Regions from separate parts of the Ureibacillus suwonensis genome, predicted to be linked through region 2. Evidence: riboswitches for the same ligand, from Rfam matches in the RefSeq annotation. Region 2 holds a riboswitch; the other holds the start of a gene.
The links. A riboswitch is a leader RNA that binds a small molecule or an ion and turns the genes downstream of it on or off. The one in region 2 is predicted to bind cobalamin.
Positions count from the first base shown of each region.

Region 1: linked by a shared signal. The riboswitch ahead of ACFPOH_RS03230 (glutaredoxin family protein) and the one ahead of ACFPOH_RS00650 (energy-coupling factor ABC transporter permease) in region 2 are both predicted to bind cobalamin.

Region 1 covers NZ_JBHSNQ010000037.1:29,879-37,411, forward strand. The annotation lists gene rbsB (ribose ABC transporter substrate-binding protein RbsB) at 1-454, shown strand, start outside; gene ACFPOH_RS03200 (DoxX family protein) at 505-909, opposite strand; partial or broken gene ACFPOH_RS03205 (TauD/TfdA dioxygenase family protein) at 1,410-2,303, shown strand; gene ACFPOH_RS03210 (YezD family protein) at 2,581-2,757, shown strand; gene pxpA (5-oxoprolinase subunit PxpA) at 2,836-3,594, opposite strand; gene pxpB (5-oxoprolinase subunit PxpB) at 3,717-4,430, shown strand; gene ACFPOH_RS03225 (5-oxoprolinase subunit C family protein) at 4,427-5,371, shown strand; cobalamin riboswitch at 5,438-5,623, shown strand; gene ACFPOH_RS03230 (glutaredoxin family protein) at 5,759-5,989, shown strand; gene nrdI (class Ib ribonucleoside-diphosphate reductase assembly flavoprotein NrdI) at 5,986-6,357, shown strand; gene nrdE (class 1b ribonucleoside-diphosphate reductase subunit alpha) at 6,354-7,533, shown strand, end outside.
Region 2 covers NZ_JBHSNQ010000009.1:71,641-79,173, forward strand. The annotation lists gene scpA (methylmalonyl-CoA mutase) at 1-976, shown strand, start outside; gene meaB (methylmalonyl Co-A mutase-associated GTPase MeaB) at 973-2,061, shown strand; gene ACFPOH_RS00630 (BrxA/BrxB family bacilliredoxin) at 2,172-2,609, shown strand; gene prli42 (stressosome-associated protein Prli42) at 2,839-2,931, opposite strand; gene mce (methylmalonyl-CoA epimerase) at 3,057-3,473, shown strand; gene ACFPOH_RS00645 (acyl-CoA carboxylase subunit beta) at 3,473-5,020, shown strand; cobalamin riboswitch at 5,236-5,414, shown strand; gene ACFPOH_RS00650 (energy-coupling factor ABC transporter permease) at 5,545-6,294, shown strand; gene ACFPOH_RS00655 (energy-coupling factor ABC transporter substrate-binding protein) at 6,295-6,588, shown strand; gene cbiQ (cobalt ECF transporter T component CbiQ) at 6,585-7,367, shown strand; gene ACFPOH_RS00665 (energy-coupling factor ABC transporter ATP-binding protein) at 7,368-7,533, shown strand, end outside.

The DNA.
Region 1 (7,533 bases), on a different contig from region 2:
GGTAGGTGAAGGTGCCAAAGTGGCAATGCTTGAAGGCGTTCCAGGTTCATCTGCTGCCCGTGACCGCGGAGAAGGTTTCCTTAAAGCGGTGGAAGGAAAAGTGGATCTTGTTTCAAGCCAGCCAGCCAACTTTAACCGCAGCGAAGGATTATCTGTAATGGAAAACATGCTACAAGCCCATCCTGATATTGAAGCGGTATTTGCTCAAAATGATGAAATGGCTTTAGGTGCCCTTGAAGCGATTTCAGCTGCCGGCAAAGAGATTGTTGTCATCGGCTTTGATGCGACAGATGACGCATTGAAGAAAATTGATGAAGGAAAAATGGCTGCAAGTGTTGCCCAAAAACCTGAAGAAATTGGGAAAACTGCCATTGAAACGGCCGTGAAATATTTGAACGGTGAAAAAGTGGAAGAGTTTGTACCGGTTGAACTTGAATTGGTGACTAAAAAATAAAGGATGTAAGGTAGAACATAGTGGCGCGAGCTCGTGTTCTACCTTTTTTTTCATTTATTTTTTTTCTTTTTCTCTTCCACGATGAAGTTGTCAAGGGCAAGGAAACGATTGCTGGCAAACAGAAGATAAGCGGCCATGGCCATCAAAGCGACATCCAATTCATATCCATGAAGGAAACCGGCGTCATATTTCACGGTTGCAATGGCCCCCGCCATAAGCAGCACAAAAAGAAATGCGAAAAAGCGAATGGAAAACCCGATGATGAGAAAGATTCCGCCGATCGTTTCAAGACCGGTTACGCCGTAAGCCAATAGTTCTGCATACGGCAAATTGTAGTTGGCAAATCGTTCCGCCACCGTCGGAATCCCTTCCTGCCATTTTGCCAAACCGTGCATGATGAAAGTGGCCCCCAATACAAGCCGGAGAATAAAACCTCCAATTTCACTTTGCCTCAACACAATCCCCTTTCTACTTTTTTTACTATCATATTATCGCTCGTCCACATATAACACTGTTGCCCTGAATTTTCTAATCAGCCGTATCCTGAGTATAAAGTGCTTCTCCAATAAACAGGAAAATTGCATCATAAACCAAATGAGGGTTTGTCAAATGCCGAATGGTTGGGTTTAGAATTGGAAACAAAATAAAAAAACAAAGTTTTTTTATCGGAAAACTATTGACAAATGTTTCTCAGGATTGTAAATTGTTATCAACCAAATATTCGAACCGACTTTTCCAAAAGAGGTTTAACATTTTAGCGGATTATGATGCTGAAATTGTTAAACCTCTTTTGCTTTCCATCGTCGCTTTTCAGAATGTTTGCTTGAAGCAAAACTTTTGGATGCAGATGAAGGGCATGATGGATTCATTCTAAAATTTTGGTAATAAGTTAATTATTATTTATAAACCAAGTTATCTTATAAGAATAATAATATAAAAACGGAGGGTGATTTTGATGGCAACAAAATCAAAAATTGAAATCGTGAAAAAAGCGGGCCGCATCGGGGCAGAGGTGCATGGGGTGAAGTTGACGCCGGATATTGATGGGGAGACTTTATCACAAATCAAGGAAGCTTTAAATGAGCATTTGGTGCTATTCTTCCGTGGTCAAGAACATTTGGATGATGCTACACATGAGGAGTTTGCAAAACGTTTTGGTGAATTGTTCGCCCATCCAACAGTGCCGGTGAAGGAAAACACAGCAGCAATTCTTGAGTTGGATTCCCAATATGGGGGGAAAGCCAACTCTTGACATACAGATGTGACATTCGTTCCTGAAGTGCCCCGTTATTCCATCTTGCGCGGTGTGGAAATTCCATCCGTGGGCGGAGATACGATCTGGGCGAATACCCATACGGCCTATACTGATTTGCCTGAAGAATTGCAAGAATTGGCGGAAAAATTATGGGCAATCCATTCCAATAAATTCGACTATGCTGCTTTAGCATATGTAAACCAATCAAAAGAAAAAGCAAGAGAGTATATTGAAAAGCATCGGAGTGTATTTGCGAGAATCGAATATGAAACACGCCATCCGGTGGTAATCTTGCATCCTGAAAACGGCAAGAAACATTTGTTGCTTGGTCATTTCGTCCGCCAATTCGAAGGTTATTCAACGTCACAATCAGCGGCGCTTTATGAAATCTTGCAAAGCTATGTGACTCGCCCGGAAAACACAGTTCGCTGGAATTGGCAAAAAGGGGATCTTGTCATTTGGGATAACCTGGCATCCCAGCATTATGCAGTCGCCGATTACGATGAACGCCGCATCGTCCGCCGTGTGACGGTTTCCAAAAATACTCCGAAAAATGTGAATGGGGAAGAAAGTTCATTAATTAGAAAAAAATAAGGTAATAATTCACTTTAGATGAAGAAGATTTAGCTATGGCGTTATTATTAATTGGCGGGGAAGAGCAACTGGCGGATTTGATCCTGGGTTGCCACCTGAAAAGTGCATTGACACAGTGGCAAAGTTATCATTGATCCCTATGCTTACAGGTGATAACATTCCTTTTCCCGGCATATAATCTAAGCAGGAAGAAGTTTTACACGTTTTGGGAACTGATTCATTTTTTTCGACCTTATCCTTAGTATTTCAATAAGAATAAAAAGAAAGAAGTGGTGGTATGGCTAAATTAAAAGAAGACGTGTTAAAACAAATCATTAAACAATTAAATAATATAGATTACGGCAACTTATCAATTACAGTACACAATGGCGAAATTGTCCAACTGGATGTCACTAAAAAACAGCGATTCGACCGGGCATCGGTGGAAAGAGTATTAACAAAAGTTGCCCGTTAAAAGGAAGGCTGCCCAGTGGAAATCATGATTGGGCAGCCTTTCATATTGTTTAAGTTTCATTGAATCCAAAGTGTAATTTTATATGAAAGCCTTCACTTCAATTCCATTTTTCAGCAATTCCCCTTTGATAAATCTTGCAAAATCCACGGCATGTTCACCATCACCATGAATACAAACGGTATCCGCCCGTAAAAGCACATCCACGCCTTGGCGGGATTTTACTTTTCCTTCTTTCACCATTCTGATCACTTGTTGAACGGCTTCATTTTGGTCGGTAATCATTGCATCGGGCTGTTTTCGGGATGTTAACGTGCCATCCTTTTGATAAGTACGGTCAGCAAATACTTCGTGGGCAGTCCGAAGTCCGATTTTTTCACCCGCTTTTGTTAATTCGCTCGATGCAAGGCCGAATAAGATCAAATCGGGAGAAACGTCATATACCGCTTTTGCGATGGCCTCCGCAATTTCAGGATCTTTTGCCGCCATATTATAAAGGGCGCCGTGGGGCTTCACATGCTGCATTTTTTCTCCTTCAATCGTTAAAAAAGCCTGTAATGCGCCAATTTGATAGACCACCATATCATAAGCTTCTTGATAAGTGATGGCCATTTCCCTTCTTCCGAATCCCAATAAATCCGGCAATCCCGGATGGGCCCCGATTTTCACTCCATGATCCAGAGCCACTTTCACCGTTTCCCTCATGACGGATGGATCCCCCGCATGAAAACCGCAGGCGATATTCGCTGAAGAAACATATTGTAAAATTTCTTTTTGGTTGGCGAGCGTGTATCTTCCAAAATCCTCTCCGATATCACAATTCAAATCGACCCGGTTCACATCAATAACCTCCAATTTATTATTCCAGATACTCAATGGATTTATGGAAAAATATATCATAAAAAATGTGCTTTTGATATAATTCCTTTAATATTGATACAAATTGGAGGAAAGTAGCAAACATGGCCGTACAATTTAAACCACTGGGGGAAAGTGCTGTATTGGTCTATTTCGGAAATGCCATTTCAGAAGAGATCCATTTATCAATAAAAAAATTTCTTTCCCTTCTTGAAAAGGAGCCCTTCGATGGTCTGATAGAGGTTGTACCAAGTTATACGAATGTTTGTGTTTATTATGATGTAATGGCAGTGGATCAATGGGATATTGAAGGGCGCTCCCCGTACGAAAAAGTGGTCTCCCGGCTTCAAAGGCTGTTACAAAAAGAGATTGATTTGCCAAAGGAAAAAAACAGATTGGTTGAAATCCCTGTCTGTTACGGAGGAATCTATGGCCCGGATTTAACGGAAATTGCCCGAATTCACCATTTGTCTGAAAAAGAAGTCATTGAGATACATACAAAAAACGATTATCTTGTCTACATGTTGGGCTTTGCACCCGGATTTCCTTTTTTGGGCGGGATGGATGAAAGAATCGCAACTCCCCGCAAAGAAACACCCCGATTGAAAATCCCGGCCGGTTCTGTAGGGATTGCCGGAAAGCAAACAGGGATTTACCCCCTTGAAACACCTGGAGGGTGGCAAATCATTGGCCGCACCCCATTAAAATTGTTTCTTCCGGATCAAAACCCGCCAACGTTATTGCGGGCAGGAGACCGGATCCGTTTTGTCCCCATTACTGAAAAAGAGTTTATGGAATTAGAAGGTGAAAGGTCATGACGATGACAATACTGAAACCGGGTCTTTTAACGACGATCCAAGATTCAGGAAGAAGGGGTTTTCAGCAGTATGGCGTCATTGTTGGAGGGGCAATGGATACCCTCTCTTATCGCATGGGGGAAATGCTGTTACAGCAAGCGCCTTCTGCGGCACTGGAATTCACTTTAATCGGTCCGACGGTGAAATTTAATTGTGATGCGGTGTTTTGTTTGACAGGGGCCAATTTTCATCCGCTCTTGAATGAGAAACCATGCCGGATGTGGAAGCCGGTTTTTGCCGAAAAGGGCAGCATTTTAAAGCTGGGCTCCTGCAAAGATGGAGCAAGGGGCTATTTGCACATCAAAGGTGGAATTCAAGTCAAGAAAGTATTAAATAGTTACAGCACTTATATCCGTGCCGGGATAGGAGGATTTAAAGGCCGCCCTTTGCAAAAAGGAGACGAACTTCCAATTCCGGAATCGAAGCCAGTGCAAAAAGGAAAGTGGGGGATTCTTCCGGGAGATTGGTTGATTAAGAGTCGGGATGCGGAAATTCGGGTGGTAAAAGGGACGGAATATGATCGATTTGCGGAAAAAAGCAGGAATGCCTTCATCAATTGCATCTTTACGATTTCGAAAGATGCGGATCGCATGGGTTACCGTTTAATGGGGGATAGTCCACTAATTACGAAAGAACCTATCCAATTATTATCAGAGGCAGTCACCTTTGGAACCGTCCAAGTGCCTCCAAGCGGGCAGCCCATTATCTTAATGGCGGATTGTCAGACGACGGGCGGTTATCCTAAATTGGCTCAAGTGGTTTCCGTTGATTTGCCGAAACTCGCCCAACTTCAACCCTTTTCGAAAATACGCTTTCAACTCATTTCTTTGGAAGAGGCCCAAAAGTTGTACATTCAGCAGGAAAAAGCATTAAGACGATTGGAAATCATGCTTAAACATTAAGTTTTTCCAATTCCACTTGTATTTAACAAATCTGCATGTTACAATGTTACACGACAACACAATATATAGTATATTTGTTTATCAGGTTCTACTATATATAGTAGATTAAAAGGGAAATCAGTGAAAATCTGATGCTGTCCCCGCAACTGTAATTGCTGACGAAAAGTTCAAATCCACTGTGCCAATGGCATGGGAAGGGAACTTGTAGGATGATGCATGAGCCAGGAGACCTGCCTGATAAACGGAAATTGCTCATTTCTTCGGGGGCTAAGAAATGGAAGCAAAAGGTCCATTTCTTAGCGCCTGATTGTTTCCATTTCAAAGCCTTACCCGAAAAAGGGTATGGCTTATTTTTTTGTCATTGAATTGATGGAAAGGAGAAAGGATATGAAGTTATATTCCAAAAAAGTTTGTCCAAAGTGCATGTTGATGAAATTTGAGTTAAAGAAACTGGGTTTCGAAAGACAATATGAGGAAATAAACGTTGATTCCAATGAAGAAGCGAAAGAAAGATTATTGAAAGCCGGATTCTTTACTGTCCCGGTTATGGAAATTGACGGTGAGCTGATGGATGACATGGAAGAAGCCAAAAAAATCATCGGCATGATGAAGGTATGATCGCTTATGCCTCAAGAACCGGAAATGTGCGGTTTATCGTTCATCAATTAGGATTGCCGAACATTGAAATTCAAGAAGGGCTGATATTGGACGAACCCTTTTTGTTGTGCACTTATACCGATGGAATTGGGGAAGTGCCACCAATTGTAGAAGGGTTTTTAAAAAATAATGCCCACCTTTGCAAAGGAGTGGTGGCAAGCGGGAATTCCAATTTTGGTCATTCTTATTTTTGCCGTTCTGCAGATGTGATCAGTGAAACTTATGGCATCCCGATTGTTGAAAAGATTGAATTAAGGGGATTTCAAAAAAATTATCACGCCATTATGGAGTTTTATAAAAGAACGATACAAGGGGGGATTTTCAGATGAAAACATATTTAATGCTCAATAATGAAGTGTTGAATCACTATCGGCAAACGGGCCGCATCGACTTGGAGAAAGATCGGCAGGCCACCCGTCAATTTTTCTTCGAGTATATTCATCCCCGCATGCGCCAGTTTTCGGGCATAGAAGAAAAGGTTCGTTATTTAATAGAAGAAGGTTATTATGAGGAAGCTTTCTTGAAAAAGTATTCCATGGACTTTATCCGGCAAATATTTGAAATCGCCTATGCCTACCGGTTCCGTTTCCAAACGTTTATGAGCGCTAAAAAATTTTATGACAGCTACGCAATGAAAAGCCGGGATGGAAAGGAAATTTTAGAAACTTATGAAGATCGTATGAGCATTATTGCCCTTTATCTGGCGGATGGAAATGAACAAATGGCGGAAAAGGCGATCCGTGCCATCATGGAAGCTTTTCAACCGGCGACGCCAACTGCCCTGAACAGCGGGAAAAAAGCGCGGGGTGAATTGGTTAGCTGTTTCAAATTGTCGATGGATGATTCGATGAACAGCATTGCCGAAAACATTGGATATTGTCTGGAACTCTCAAGACTTGGCGGAGGAGTGGGGGTCAATTTGACGGATTTGAGGCCTTTGGGGGATCCAATCAAAGGAATCGCCAATCGGGCAAGCGGGGTCATGCCCGTTGCCAAACTGTTGGAAAACGCTTTTGCCTACTCCAATCAATTGGGCCAACGGAATGGCTCGGGCGTTGCCTATTTGAATATCTTCCACGGGGATATTGAAGAATTTATTTCTTCCAAAAAGCCGAATGCCGATGAAAAAATCCGGTTGCAAACTTTATCAACGGGCGTCATTGTACCTGATATTTTCTTTGAGCTGATGAAAAAGGATGAAGAGATGGCCCTTTTCAGCCCTTATGACATTTATCGGGAATACGGAAAAAGAATGTCCGAAATCAGCATGACGGAAATGTATGGGGAACTGCTCAATAACCCGAATATCCGAAAGTTGAAATGGATCAATGCACGAAAATTATATACAGAAATTAAGAAAAGCCAATTCGAATCCGGTTATCCATTTGAAATTTTCGATGACAACGTCAATAAGCGTCATCCTTTAAAACAATTGGGAAGAGTGAAGATGTCCAATCTTTGCACGGAAATTTTGCAATTGCAGCGGACAAGCGTCATTCATGACA
Region 2 (7,533 bases):
CGGATCTTATTATGTAGAAAAATTAACAGATGAGTTAACGAAACGCGCTTGGGAATTAATTAAAGAAATCGAAGACCTTGGCGGCATGGCAAAAGCCATTGAAACAGGCTTGCCAAAAATGAAAGTAGAAGAATCTGCTGCTAAACGCCAGGCAAAAATTGATTCAAAAGAGGAAACAATTGTCGGCGTAAACAAATATACATTAGACTATGAAGAACCAATCGATATTTTGGATATCGATAATACTCTCGTACGCCAAAAACAAATTGAACGTATTCAAAAAATTAAAGCAGAACGCAATGAAGAAGAAGTGCAAAGACATCTTGAGCGCTTAACGAAAGCGGCTGCCACTGGAGAAGAAAATATGCTTGCGGTTGCAGTAGATGCAGCTAGAGCCCGTGCAACCCTTGGAGAAATTTCCGACGCCATCGAAAAAGTATGCGGACGCCACCAAGCAGTGATTCGCTCCATTTCTGGCGTATATTCATCCAACTTCTCCGACAATGAATTAATTGAACAAGTGAAACAAATGACAGATGAATTCTTAGAAAACGAAGGTCGTCGTCCACGTATTTTAATTGCGAAAATGGGTCAAGACGGACATGACCGCGGTGCGAAAGTAGTTGCTACGGGTTATGCAGACCTTGGCTTTGACGTGGATATTTCGCCATTGTTCTTAACACCTCAAGAAGCGGCTCAAATGGCAGTAGAAAACGACGTTCATTGCGTCGGCGTTTCTTCCTTGGCTGCGGGTCATAAAACTTTAGTGCCTGAATTAATTGAAGAATTGAAAAAATTAGGAAGAGAAGACATTATTGTCGTAGTTGGCGGGGTTATCCCTGCACAAGATTATCAATTCTTATATGACAATGGCGTATCAGCAATCTTTGGACCAGGAACAGTAATTCCTGTTGCTGCAATTAAAATCATTGAAGAAATTTATCGACGCTTAGGATATGAGGAAGTGTCCGAATGATGGAGGAAAAGAACGCTGAAGAGACTGCTTTGAATGTCATGAAAGGCGTTGAAAGCAAACATGACGGGATGACTTATGTCGCCCCAAAAAAGTTTCGTAAAAAGCAAAAACAGCAAATTGATATACAACAATTAGCGGGTGAAGTGCGCGAAGCAAAGCGCACTTCTCTTTCCAAAGCGATCACATTGATCGAAAGCTCCAATCCGGAACATAAAATTATGGCCCAACAACTGTTGCAAGAGCTGCTCCCCTATACAGGCAATAGTGTACGGATCGGCATCACCGGCGTTCCAGGAGCAGGAAAAAGCACTTTTATTGAAGCTTTCGGCACAATGCTCTGCAACATGGGAAAAAGGGTCGCAGTCCTTGCCATTGACCCGAGTTCCAGCATCTCCGGCGGAAGCGTTTTAGGGGATAAAACGCGGATGGAAAATTTGAGCCGGCATGAAAATGCTTTCGTTCGCCCATCTCCAAGCGCCGGCACTCTTGGCGGTGTGCATAAGAAAACGAGAGAAACGATGCTGCTATGCGAAGCGGCAGGATATGACGTGATCCTCATTGAAACGGTCGGAGTAGGGCAAAGTGAGACCTATGTGCGCGGAATGGTGGACTTTTTCCTTCTGCTTGTTTTGACCGGAGCAGGGGACGAACTGCAAGGAATGAAAAAAGGGATTATGGAATTGGCGGATGGAATTGTTGTCCATAAAGCGGATGGAGACAATGTGGAGAAAGCGAAAAATACGGTTCGGGAATACCGGAAAATTTTGCATTTCTTGCAACCATCCACTCCTGGTTGGGAATCCCAGGCCCTTGCCGTCTCTTCCTATGAAAAAACCGGATTAAAAGAAGTTTGGGAAATGATATTATCCTTCGAAAAACAAATGAAGGAATCCGGTTATTGGTATACGAGAAGAAGGGAACAGACTAGCGATTGGTTCTATTCCATGATTCATGACCATTTAATCGATTCGTTTTTCGGAAAGAAAGAAAACAAAGAATTGGTCAAGCAATTGGAAGAAGAAATTTTGCAAGGAAAACTGACGGTTACTCAAGGAATTCATCAATTATTTCCGGATTTTGGGTGATATTAAACCGTAATCCATGGAAAGATCATTTCAGTTCTTCCTTTTCTTATTTGCAATGACCTCTTTAGTCCTCTATGCTAAAATGTATAGTTGAAAGGAGAATGAATGACATGATGGATTACGATTTATTTATGCAGGAAATTATCAGAACAGCCCGTGCGGAAATAGAGAGTGCGGGATATGAGCAATTAAGAACGCCTGAAGAGGTGGAAAAAGCCTTTGCGCGTCCTGGAACAACCCTTGTCATGATCAACTCTGTATGCGGTTGCGCGGGTGGCATCGCCCGTCCAGCGGCAGCAAATGCAATTCATTACGATAAACGCCCTGATCATCTAGTGACCGTTTTCGCGGGACAAGATAAAGAAGCGACAGCAGCGGCACGTGCGCATTTCGGTGAAGAGCATATCCCTTCATCCCCGGCTTTTGTTCTATTAAAAGACGGCAAAGTGGTGGCGGATATCGGCCGTCATGAGATTGAAGGGCATGATGTAATGTCTGTCATTACCAATTTGCAGGCTTATTTTGAGGAATATTGCGACGAAGTCTAATGTAACAATTAAAGAATCCGCATACTAAATGTTCTTAATAATAGTATTGCGGATTCTGCATTTTGTAATTTTTCTTGAAAAAGCGTCCTCTATTTTCAGAAATCATATAATTTTATTATTTTACGGAAAATTTTTAAATAGATCTGTTGTGATACAGTATAAAGATGGTTGAGGAAAATTTTTTTGAAATAAAAAATAGCGATTACTGACTTGTAATCGCTACCGGTTATTAGAAAAATGACAATCCGAATGCCAATGTTGAGAGTAACATAATTGCAATCATCGCATATACGACCACTTTTTGAATTTTTTTATTGCTCATTTTCTCGCTCTCTCCTTTTTTTCATATTTTTAGTTTATCAAATTTGAAAAATTTCTCAAGTACGTAGCGTAATTTTCGCAAATTCGTTACAATAGGTTATGTACTATAACAGAAGGGGTGTCATCATGGAAAATATCGATCATATAGGTATAGCCGTCAAAAACCTAGACGAATCAGTGAAATATTATACTGAAGTGTTAGGTTTAAAACTAGAAAGAATTGAAGAAGTTCCAACTCAAAATGTGCGTGTGGCATTCATTGATGCCGGTAACGTCCATATTGAATTGTTGCAACCGTTAAGCGAAAAAGGAGCAATTTATAATCATATTGAAAAACGCGGCGAAGGAATTCAGCACATTTGTTTCAAAGTTGATAATATTCGCGAAAAAATGGCGGAATTAAAAGAAAAGGGAGTACGTCTTCTTTCTGAAGAACCAATTCCAGCTGCCGGTGGGGCAGAAGCATGTTTCATTCATCCAAAAGACAGTTTTGGAGTTTTATATGAACTATATGAAAAAAGTGGAAAAGGGGTTAATGAATAATGGACATGTTAGACAAAATTGATGAAATGTATGACCGAAAAAGAGAGATTTATTTAGGCGGTGGCGACAAACGTATTGCCAAACAGCATGAAAAAGGAAAACTTACTGCCCGCGAACGTATTGAATTATTGCTGGATGAAGGCACATTCGTGGAAATTAATCCTTTCATCGAGCACCGTGTAACGGATTTCGGCTTGGGCGAACAAAAAGGACCTGGTGACGGGGTTGTAACAGGTTATGGTAAAGTCAATGGACGCCCTGTATACTTATTTGCTCAGGATTTCACAGTGTTTGGTGGAGCACTAGGTGAAATGCATGCGAAAAAAATTGCGATAGTGATGGATTTGGCTGCTAAAAACGGTGCGCCATTCATCGGTATCAACGACTCTGGTGGTGCCCGCATCCAAGAAGGGGTACTTTCATTGGACGGATATGGTCATATTTTCTATCGCAACTCCATTTATTCCGGAGTGATTCCGCAAATTTCCGTCATCATGGGTCCTTGTGCTGGTGGGGCAGTATATTCTCCAGCGATTACAGACTTTATTTTAATGGTGGATAAAACATCCCAAATGTTCATTACAGGACCAAAAGTAATTGAAGCGGTAACAGGAGAAAAAATTTCGTCAGAAGATTTAGGCGGTTCAAAAGTGCATAACTCCATCAGCGGTAACGCTCATTTCCGTGCACCATCCGAAGAAGAAGCAATCCAACAAATCAGAAGATTGTTAAGCTACTTACCGCAAAGCTATAAAGAAAAAGCACCTCGCTTGCCACGTCCGGAAGGCGATGATTGGCGTCCTGAATTAATTGACGTTGTGCCAATCGAACCAACTCGTCCATATGATGTGCGTAAAGTGGTGGAACAAGTGGTGGATGAAGGTTCCTTCATGGAAGTGCATTCAGAATTTGCGAAAAACATCGTTGTTGGATTTGCACGCATTGGAGGTTATTCAGTAGGGCTTGTATGTAACCAGCCTAAAGCTTTAGCTGGAGGACTTGATATCGATTCATCCGACAAAGCGTCCAGATTCATTCGCACTTGCGATGCATTCAATATTCCAATCATTACATTTGAAGACGTGTCAGGATTCTTCCCAGGCGTTAAACAAGAACATGGCGGTATCATCCGTCACGGTGCAAAAATCTTGTATGCTTATTCTGAAGCAACAGTGCCAAAAATTACGGTCATTTTACGTAAAGCATACGGCGGTGCATACGTGGCATTGAACTCTAAATCCATCGGTGCCGACCTTGTATTTGCTTGGCCAAATGCAGAAATCGCTGTAATGGGTGCTGCTGGTGCGGCAAATATCATTTTTGCAAACGAAATTGCCAATTCCCCAGATCCAGAAAAAACACGCCAAGAAAAAATTGAAGAATATAAAGAAAAATTCGCAAATCCTTACGTTGCTGCTTCACTTGGAATGGTGGATGACGTCATCGATCCAAGAGAAACGCGCATTAAGTTAATTCAAGGATTAGAAATGCTTGAAAATAAAGAAGAATCAAGACCTAAGAAAAAACACGGAAATATTCCGCTATAATCCAATGAATACGAACATTTGTAGTACAGGCCAATCCCGGTTTGTACTACTTTTTTCTAAAAATTTTAAATAGGCTATCTATTTTGATACAAAAGAAAGCAAAAATCTTAATTTTGTAATGGCTGAAAGAAAAAATGAGTTGTCAAATTTTTAATTCTATTTAGAAAGATATAGAAATTTTTGAATCTATATGCTACAATACTATTAAATTTCAACAATTGAATATTCCATACGGTGCTAATGAAAATTAGCTTAATAGGGAAACTAGTGAAAATCTAGTGCGGTCCCGCCACTGTGAAGAGGAGCTCAAAATCAAATGCCACTGTGAAAATGGGAAGGCGATTTTGGAGCGATGAATCTAAGCCAGGAGACCTGCCGTATGGAGTGGATGGTAGTGTCCTACGAGGATAGGTACACGAATAGGCATCATACTAGCATTATGCGTATCGTTATGCCTTATTGTGGGACACTGCTAATTTAGCAGTGTTTTTTTATTATTCATATATTTTTTTAGGAGGGTTTTTATGAACATTTCGTTTAAAAAGCCAATTTATTTTTTAGCATTATTGTTGTTGGTTCCTAAGCCTGCCTTTGCTATGCACATCATGGAAGGTTTTTTGCCGGCAGAATGGGCTGTCTTTTGGTGGCTCGTAACATTACCTTTTCTAATAATAGGGTTAAAGAATATAAGCAATCTTATAAAGGTTCATTCTGAGACAAAATTATTGCTGGGTTTATCCGGAGCATTCGCATTCGTTTTATCCGCTTTAAAAATTCCTTCCGTTACAGGGAGTTGTTCTCATCCTACCGGGGTGGGTTTAGGAACGATTTTATTTGGACCTTTTGTAATGAGTGTTCTAGGTAGTATTGTTTTGCTGTTTCAATCATTGCTATTGGCGCATGGGGGGTTAACGACGCTTGGTGCCAATGCATTTTCTATGGCTGTTGCCGGTCCTTTTATTGCATATGGAGTATTTAAGGGGGCGCAAAAGATCGGTCTAACGTTTACATTTGCAGTCTTTTTGGCTGCCTCATTAGCTGATTTAGGCACTTACGTTATTACATCTATTCAACTTGCACTTGCTTTTCCCTCTGAAGTGGGTGGTATATTTGCTTCATTTGTCAAATTCGCTAGCGTCTTTGCAATTACTCAAATTCCTTTAGCGATTGTAGAAGGGTTGCTTTCAGTCATGGTGATGAATTTCTTGGTGAAATATAACGTAAATGAATTAAAGTTGCTTCAAGTGTTAAACAAAACTCAGGAGGCGAAATAGATGTTAAAAAATAACGCATTTATCTTATTTATTACGATAGCTTTGATTTGCATTCCGCTGATTTTCAATGGAAATGCAGAATACGGCGGTGCAGACGGGGAAGCGGAAGAATTGATCACAGAGCTGAACGAATCCTATAAACCTTGGTTTTCTAGTATATGGGAACCTCCTAGTGGTGAAATCGAAAGTTTATTATTCGTCTTGCAAGGAGCTGCCGGTGCTGGGTTTATCGGTTATTTTATAGGATATATGAGAGGCCGGAATAGGGGCGGAAATGCTGAGATACCGAAATGAGAATGCTGGAATTTTACGCTTATCATTCACCATTAAGAAACATACATCCGATTGAAAAAATCGTATTTGCATTGATTCCTTTAATACTTAATATCCTGTTTCAAAATATATACACGTCTTTATTCATATTTTTCATCATGGTTGTGATTACCATAATTTTTGGCAAAATTCCTGTTCGTATATATTGGAAGTTATTGTTAATTCCTGTCGCTTTTTTATTATCAAGTATACTGGTTATTTTACTCAGCTTTACCGAAAGCCCTTTAGAAGGAGCAATTTTTCAATCCATCATTGGTCCCGTTGTTATTTCAATCATGAAGGAAAGTATTGAAAAGGCCTTGACTTTATTTTCTGTTTCCTTATCGAGTATCAGTTGCTTGTACTTCTTAATCTTAACGACAACCATTCAGGATGTTCTGTTTGGTTTACAGTGCTTGAAAGTTCCGCAGGTTTTGTTGGATTTAATCGCATTAATCTATCGATTTATATTTTTATTTCTGGATTCAAGCAGGACAATATTTCTTGCACAAAAAGCAAGGTTGGGACATGGTTCATTTATCAAAACGATCAAGTCGATTGGACTTATTATTAGCGCTTTATTTGTTAAGGTATTCCATGAAATGAAAGATTTAAACAACGCAGTCAATGCAAGAAGTTTAAATGGTTATATGGCTGTTATTGCAAGAACAATTCGATTTTCAAGAAGCCGTTGGATATTCATTATGTTAATCAGTATATTGATTATCGCTTTTAATTTCACCGTTGGGAGAGCTGGTTGAATGAGTACTACTATTTTCGAACTGAGCGAAGTGTACTACCGTTATGAAGATGGGACTGAGGCTTTAAAAAATATCAATCTACGAATTGAACGAGGGAAAAAAATTGCTCTTTTAGGCAGCAATGGTGCAGGAAAGTCCACATTATTATTGCATTTAAATGGGTTGT